2 regions of the Paeniglutamicibacter kerguelensis genome follow, and region 1 is predicted to be linked to the other one. Evidence: riboswitches for the same ligand, from Rfam matches in the RefSeq annotation. Region 1 holds a riboswitch; the other holds the start of a gene.
What was found. A riboswitch is a leader RNA that binds a small molecule or an ion and turns the genes downstream of it on or off. The one in region 1 is predicted to bind S-adenosylmethionine.
Positions count from the first base shown of each region.

Region 2: it holds a riboswitch for S-adenosylmethionine, as region 1 does, so the genes downstream of both, JOF47_RS14815 (cobalamin-independent methionine synthase II family protein) here and JOF47_RS00595 (hypothetical protein) in region 1, are expected to answer to the same signal.

Region 1 is NZ_JAGIOF010000001.1:134,346-138,185, reverse strand. It holds gene JOF47_RS00605 (sodium:solute symporter family protein) at 1-448, shown strand, start outside; gene JOF47_RS00600 (DinB family protein) at 577-1,155, shown strand; SAM riboswitch class IV at 1,168-1,277, shown strand; gene JOF47_RS00595 (hypothetical protein) at 1,298-1,570, shown strand; gene JOF47_RS00590 (VIT1/CCC1 transporter family protein) at 1,800-2,903, shown strand; gene JOF47_RS00585 (ROK family protein) at 3,021-3,840, opposite strand, start outside.
Region 2 is NZ_JAGIOF010000001.1:3,241,556-3,245,395, forward strand. It holds gene JOF47_RS14805 (alpha-ketoglutarate-dependent dioxygenase AlkB family protein) at 1-265, opposite strand, end outside; gene JOF47_RS14810 (DUF4232 domain-containing protein) at 402-1,652, shown strand; SAM riboswitch class I at 1,700-1,807, shown strand; gene JOF47_RS14815 (cobalamin-independent methionine synthase II family protein) at 1,822-3,051, shown strand; gene JOF47_RS14820 (N(5)-(carboxyethyl)ornithine synthase) at 3,124-3,840, opposite strand, start outside.

The DNA of each region.
Region 1 (3,840 bases):
CGAGAACCCCGAGCACGACGTGCGCGCCAACCGCATCTGGGTACTGATCCTGGGCATCGTGGCCATCGCCCTGGCCATCATGGTCTCCGACGTGGTCGCCGCCCTCACCATCGCCTACGACATCCTCGTCGGCGGCCTGCTGGTGGCAATCATCGGCGGGCTGATGTGGAAGCGCGGCAACGGCATCGGCGCGGCAGCGTCGATGGCGGCCGGAACCGTCGTCACTCTGGGCACCATGATCGTCCTGGAAATCCAGGCGACCGAGCGCTTTGCCGGAATCTACGCCAACGAACCGATCTACTACGGCCTGATCGCCTCGGTCATCGTTTACGTTGCGGTTTCGCTCTCCACTCGGCCCACCGAGCCCGCCATCATCACAAACTGGAACTCCCGCGTCGCCGGCGAGGTCGACGTCGAGGGCATCGAAGCAGAGCCGATCACCAAGTAGCCCAACCGGGCACACGAAAGGGTCCCGTCGGACATGCATCCAAGGATGCTTGTCCGACGGGACCCTTTCGTGTGCAGAGGGCTTGCATCCCTAGCCAGCAGGGCATTCCCACTCCTAGGCTGTAGCCCATGGACGATCAGAAAAATCATTTGCTCACATACCTCAACGCTTCCCGCGAGGCGGTGCTGTGGAAGGCCGAGGGGCTGGACGACTACGACCTGACACGCCCCCTGGTGCCCAGCGGAACCAACATCCTGGGCCTCATCCAGCACCTGGCCAGCGTGGAACTCGGGTACTTTGTGGAATGCCTTGGACAAACCGTCGAGCAGCCGCGCTTCATTGCATTGAACCAGAGCGACGATCCCGAGTACGACATGTGGGTCCCCGCGGACATCCCCAGCGCCGACATCCTCGACTATTACCGCAGCGCCATCGCCTCGGCCAACCGGAACATCGAGGCGTTGCCGCTCGATGCCCCGGCAACGGTCGCATGGTGGGCGCCGGAGAAACGGGACACCACCATCGGACGGCTGCTCATCCACATGAACGTGGAGACCGCCCGCCACGCCGGGCACATCGACATCGTGCGCGAGCTCATTGACGGAAGCGCCGGGGACCGTCGCATTTCCCCCAACTTGCCCGATTATGACGCGAGGGCATGGTCTGATTTGCACCAAAAGATCCAGCTGGCGGCCGACTCGCGATAGTGTGGTGACCAGCTTCACGAGATGCGGCGCCAAGCTCCGACTGGCCGCGCACCAACCCCAGGTTCATGGGTGGTTCGGATGAAGAAGCGGCCGGCGCCACAAGGCGGCGGCAAGAGCTAGTGAAAGGCCGGCCGCTGCCGCCATGGAACAATCCGTCCCCGTTCTGCCCCTCTTTGACCTGCACCGCGCCGTCATCGAATTGAACCTGCACGGTTCCTGGCGCAGTTTCCAAGTCAACGACGCACCCTCCGTCGCCCGGGCCCTGGCCGACTCGGTTGAGGTCCCGCGTTGGGACCCGGCGTCGTCGAGTTTGCTGGTCCGCACCCCGGTCACGGGAAACACCGCAGGCCGGACGCGCATTTTTAGCCTCGTCGAATTCTCCGAAGCGCGTCCGACGGCTAAAGTGGTTCGCTGAAGGGGAGTAGTTCCGAGTTCACCATTCGTGGTGGCGGCGGTGCGTCGACATACTGGCCGCAAAGTTGCGGCCCGGCAAACCACCTTGCGGAAATCCGATGGATTTGCGCCAAGGCGAACGAGACCTTCGGCCCACCTACGGTGGCCCGAGGTTCAACGCACCCAAAAACATTGCTTGTTCCTCCCCATCGCATGGCCCCACCGCCATGGAAACCAACCGAGGACGAGACATGACGCCACAAGCGCCAACCCCCACTCCCGCCCAAATCAAACGCTGGCGCCACTACCTGGCCGATGAAATCGCCGAGGGCGCCGTCTACCGCGAACTGGCCAACAAGCGCACGGGCGAGGAACGCGCCATCCTGCTGGGCCTGGCCGACGCAGAAACCCGCCACGAGGAACACTGGCGCAACCTGCTGGGCGACCATGCGGCGAAGGCCGCCCGCCCCTCGCTGCGCCGCACGGTGTTGCGTTTCCTGGCCCGCCACTTCGGTTCCGTGTTTGTGCTGGCGCTGGCCCAGCGCGCCGAGGGCGACTCCCCCTACGCGGCCGACACCGATGCCACCCGCCAAATGGCCGCCGACGAGCTTGTCCACGAGGAGGTCGTGCGCGGCCTGGCAACCCGCGGGCGCAACAGGCTCTCGGGCAACTTCCGCGCCGCGGTGTTCGGGGCCAACGACGGCCTGGTCTCAAACCTCGCCCTGGTCATGGGCATCGGCGCCACCGGCGTGGCCAGCTCCTTTGTGCTCTTCTCCGGCATTGCCGGCCTGCTGGCGGGCGCCCTGTCCATGGCCGCCGGCGAGTTCGTCTCCGTGCGTTCCCAGCGCGAGCTGCTCTCCGCTTCCAAGCCCACGCAGATCACCCTTTCCGCAGCCCCGGACCTCGATCTCGACGCCAACGAGCTGGTGCTGGTCTACAAGGCCCGCGGCATGAGCGACGAGGACGCCGCGCACCGCGCTGCCGAACGCATGGGCCTGTATTCCTGCGATTGCAACCCCACGCTGTCCCTGTGGCCCGAACGCGACGAAGAAGCCCAGGAGATCGAACACGAGGAAATCGGTTCGGCCGTGGGAGCCGCGTCGTCGTCCTTCTGCTTCTTCGCCTCCGGCGCCGTCATCCCGATCCTGCCGTTCATCTTCGGCATGAGCGGCACCCCCGCCATCCTGCTCTCCGCCCTGCTGGTCGGCATCGCGCTGCTCGCCACCGGCGGGGTCGTCGGGTTGCTCTCCGGCGCCTCCCCGACCAAGCGCGGCCTGCGCCAGCTGGCCATCGGCCTGAGCGCGGCGGGCATCACCTACGCGCTCGGCCTGCTCTTCGGCGGCACGGTCGCCTGACCCCCGTCGCTCCGGGCGTCGGCCCAACCATGGAGTGGCCGGCGGCTCCCGTTCACACGAGGCTGCCGGCCACCTTCTTGTTTGGCCGTTCGATCGTTCGCTTGTTGCATCGTTCGGCTATCCCAGCGCGTTCCGGGCCAGGTCCGCCGCGCCGATCAAGCCGGCGTCCGGGCCCAGCTCCGCGCCGACCACCCGGGCAAAGGGCCTGTAGCCGCGGCCGCTGAGCGAGCTGCGGTAGGTCTGTTCGGCCGTTTCAAGCAGCAACGGAGAGGCCGCTCCCAGACCCCCGCCGATGACCATGAGGCCCGGGTCCAGCACCGCGGCCAGGTTGGCCAGGCCCAGTCCCAGCCACTGCCCCGCCTCAACCACAAGCTCGATGCATGCCTCGTCCCCGGCCACGGCCAGGGAATTCACCAGCTCACCGGTGACGGCATGCGGGTTGTTTCCCGCGGCCTCGCGCATTCCCTTGGCCACCGGCCCGTGCACGGCCAGCAAGCTGCGACCCTCGCGGGCCAGGGCGTTGCCGGAGGCATATTGTTCCCAGCAGCCCCGGTTGCCGCACGCGCAGCGGTGGCCGCCGGGCACCATGACCTGGTGCCCGAACTCTCCGGCCATGCCAAAGCGGCCGCGCCGAAGCTCCCCGTCCAGCACGATCGAGCCGCCGATCCCGGTGCCCAGGGTCAGGCACACCACGTTGTCCTCGCCGCGCGCCGCGCCAAAGCGGTACTCGGCCCAGCCCGCCGCATCTGCGTCGTTGCTCAACAGCACGTCCCGGCCCAACGCCCGTTCAAGGTCCCTGCGCAGGGGCTCGTCGCGCCAGGACAGGTGCGGGGAAAAGACCACGGTGCTGCCTTCGGGGTCCATCCACCCGGCGGCACCCACCCCCACCACGGCGCCCGCGCCGCCGGGGCCGAGCTCCCGGACCAGCTCGCACACC
Region 2 (3,840 bases), 3.1 Mb from region 1:
GCACCCGGTTGCCGTTGACGTCGGTTGCTTCACGGGAATAGGCGTACGGCTGCCAATGCCAGCCCAGGCATACCGTCTGGACCGACATTTCACCTGACCCTATCTTGGCGGCGCGTGGCGGCACGGGCCCCCGCCCCCACTCATGGAACCTATCCACAAGCCAGCGTTGTTCAGCCAGGGTGAGCCAGTCGGGTACCCAAACGGCGCCGGGGCTGAGCTCACGCCGGGGGCGGTCAAGGAAACTCTCCGAAAAGAGCGTGCTCAAAATGTACTCCTCGAACTGAATCGGTGCGCGGGACAGGATGTACCCCCGTGGGCTCCATTATGCAGGTCCAGCAATTCCATCACCCCGAAAAGGTCCCGAATCCAAGGACATTTGCAGGTCAGTTAGGCTTTCCAGCATGAGCAACTACAAAGGCCTGACTGCCGGCAGCGCGTGGATCGCTGGATTCGCGGGGCTTGGCTGGCTACTGAGCGGCTTGCTCAATGGCTGGCTGATTACACGCCCAACGTTCCTCCCGGTGCCCTTCGTGCAGCTGCTGTTCCCGGAGACGATAGCGCTTGCCACGTGGCGCACAGCGGACATCTGGCCCGTATTCATTCCCGTGCTTTCGACGCTCACGCTGATGCTCTTCACGGCCGGCGCCTTGTTGTTCATCGGCCCGCTGGATGCCCTGAATCCCGCGCAACGGCGACTCAGGTTCTTCGCGACGTGGATGTGCGTTGTCATTGCCTCCTTCGCCACGACAGTGCTTTCGTCAGCAGGGGAAATCATTGCGACTTGGCCGCCGCCACGTCTGGCGTGGCTTTTCCAGGGCGTGGAATCGGATCTGTTGTCGGCAGGATACTGGGGAATCTTCTGGGGGTGGGTTCCGGTGTTGGCCGGTGCCTTCATCGCCAAACAACGGCAACCCGGTAGCCGGCAACGTACCTCGTTCAGCGTGCCGAGACTTCTTGTCGCAGTTCCGGCCGTGCTCGCGGCCGGCGCCTTGGTTATCGCCATCCCACAGGCCCAACGGGAAACCACGGCCCAGGGCGCCGTCGAACCGCCGACAGTCGCCCCGCCTGCTTCCCCGGAACCTGATCCCATTGGTTCGCCAAGCGTGTCATATGCCACGCAGCCCGCTGGAAAAAACTGGTGCGACGGCAAGGACGCCACCATTTCCCTATCGGAACCCGATGCCGCGACCGGCCACCGCGGCATGGGATTCAGCTTGACCAACAACGGGTCAAAACCCTGCGTGCTGGAGTCCTACCCCGATGTCTCTTTCGACAACGTCGACGGGTGGGTGATCGATGTCCTGGTGGTCCACGGCGGCTCGTTCATGACCGACGACCCGGGCATCACCCGGGTCATGCTCGCCCCAGGGGAGAGCGCAGAAGCTTTCATGGGATGGAATGCGATGGCGGCTGCGGGCGATACCCGCGTGGGCAGCATGTTGTTGGCCCCGTACGCGGGAACCCTGCGCCAGAAGGCGACGGTCGACCTGGACATCATCGACGGGGGAACCGTGTCCGTCACCGCCTGGCAGAAGGCGGGCAAGAGCATCGATACCGGTTCCTCCCCCGCCCCGGCAACTAGCTTCCGGCGAGGTTCGGGCACGGGGCCGAAGGCACGTCCGTGGATCAAGGCTTGGCCCACGTCACACTAATGCGCCGAAGGACGGCAGAAAACAGTTCCGTGATAGGTATTGATACGTAACCATCCGGAGCGGCCGAGAGACCTGGATCGATGAAGCCGCAGCAACCTAACCCGCCGACGAGGCTTCTGAAACGGTAACGGTGCTACTGCCAGGTTCGATGGAAAGTAGGCAATCACCCATGTCCTCCAACAACAGCCATATCCGTACCACCCACGCCGGCTCGTTGCCGCGAACCGATGAGCTGCTGGCCGCCAACGAGGCCAAGCAACGCGGCGGAATCACCCCCGAATTCCACGAACTCCTCGAGGCATCGGTCACCGGCATCGTCGCCAAGCAGCGCAAGCTGGGCATCGACATCCCCAACGACGGCGAATTCGGGCACACCATGTCCTCCGCCGTCGATTTCGGCGCCTGGTGGAACTATTCCTTCGCCCGCCTCGGCGGGCTGGAGGAAACCACCGTCGACCGCTGGGCCGAGACCGCGGTCAAGCGCTCCACCCCCGGCAACGTTGTGCTCACCTCGTTCCCGGACCGCCGCGATCGAGAGGCCTTCGCCGAGGCGTACGCGGATCCGACCTCCGGCATCCTGGCCCACCGCAAGGCCACCACGCAGCCAAAGGTCGTCGCACCGCTGACCTACACCGGGCACGACCTGGTGGCATCGGACATCAAGAACCTGAAAACCGCCATGGCGGCGACGGGCACCGAGGAGGGCTTCCTCGCGGCGCTTTCCCCCGCTTCCTGCGCGCGGTTGGCCAACGACTTCTACACCAGCGACGAGGAATACCTCTTTGCCGCCGCGGATGCCATGCGCGAGGAGTACAAGGCGATCCTCGATGCCGGGCTGGTCCTGCAGATCGACGACCCGTCGTTGGCCGAGTCCTGGGACCAGGTCAACCCGGAGCCGAGCCTCGAGGACTACCTGAAGTTCCTCGAGCTGCGCGTGGAGGCAACCAACCACGCGCTGCGCGGGCTCCCGGCCGAGCGGATCCGGCTGCACGTGTGCTGGGGTTCCTGGCACGGCCCGCACACCACGGACATCCCATTCGCCGACATCCTCGACCCGGTGCTGCGCATCAACGCCGGCATGGTCTCTTTCGAGGCCGGCAACGTGCGCCACGAGCACGAATGGCGCATCTGGGAGGACCGCGCGCTGCCCGAGGGAAAGATCCTGATACCCGGCGTCGTCTCGCACGCCACGAACGTGGTCGAGCACCCGGAGCTGGTCGCCGACCGCATCGAGCGCTTCGCGAACCTGGTCGGCCGCGAGAACGTGATCGCGTCCACCGACTGCGGCCTGGGCGGCCGCGTCCACCCGCAGATCGCCATGGCCAAGCTCGAAGCGCTGGGTGCCGGCGCCGCACTGGCCACCAAGCGCCTGTGGAAGGGTGCCGAGATCATCGCCTGATCCCGCCATCCGAGTCATTTGTGGAAGCCGCCGCATGCACCAGCGTGCGGCGGCTTCCACATGTTCATTCGGCTAGCCGGCAACACCAAGGTGCGGGTAGGCCTTTGCCCGGTGCTGGAACTCGAGGATCGCGGGGTTCTGGATGACGCCGTCGAAGATCTCGATAGCCTTGGCCACCGTGTTGTTTGCCTGCCATGCGCCGGGGCCGCCCAGCACGTCTTCGACGAACGGCAACAATGCTTCGCTGATTTCCCAGCTTGCCGAGTTCCACAAGTAGGACGGGCTGTGGTCGACCGCGTAGTAGTTGATGTTCTTTCCCACGGTGAACATGGGGTCGGCAAACCTCGTCGGCTTGGCCCATTCGAAACCCATGCCCTCGTCGCAGGAGACGTCGACAATGATGCTGCCCGGGGAGAAAGCAGCCAGCTCCCCGGTGCGCAGGTACATGAGCGGGGCGTTGGGGTCCTGGAGCGTGCAGTTCACCACCACGTCGCTTTCGGCAAGGAACGGAGCCAGCGGCACCCGTCCTTCGTCCGTGATGACCTCGCTGAGGTGCGGGCCCCCGTCGTGTTCGAACTGCACCATCTGCACCGAGTGGATGGGTGAGGCAACTGCGGCGACGGAGCGGTTGGTCAGGACCCGTATGTCATGTATGCCGTGGGCGCGCAACGCCGTCACAGCGCCACGGGCCGTGGCGCCGAAGCCGATGACGACCGCGGTGAGCTTCCGGCCGTAGTCTCCGGTGGAGCCACAGAGTTGGAGCGCGTGGATGACCGATGCGTAGCCGGC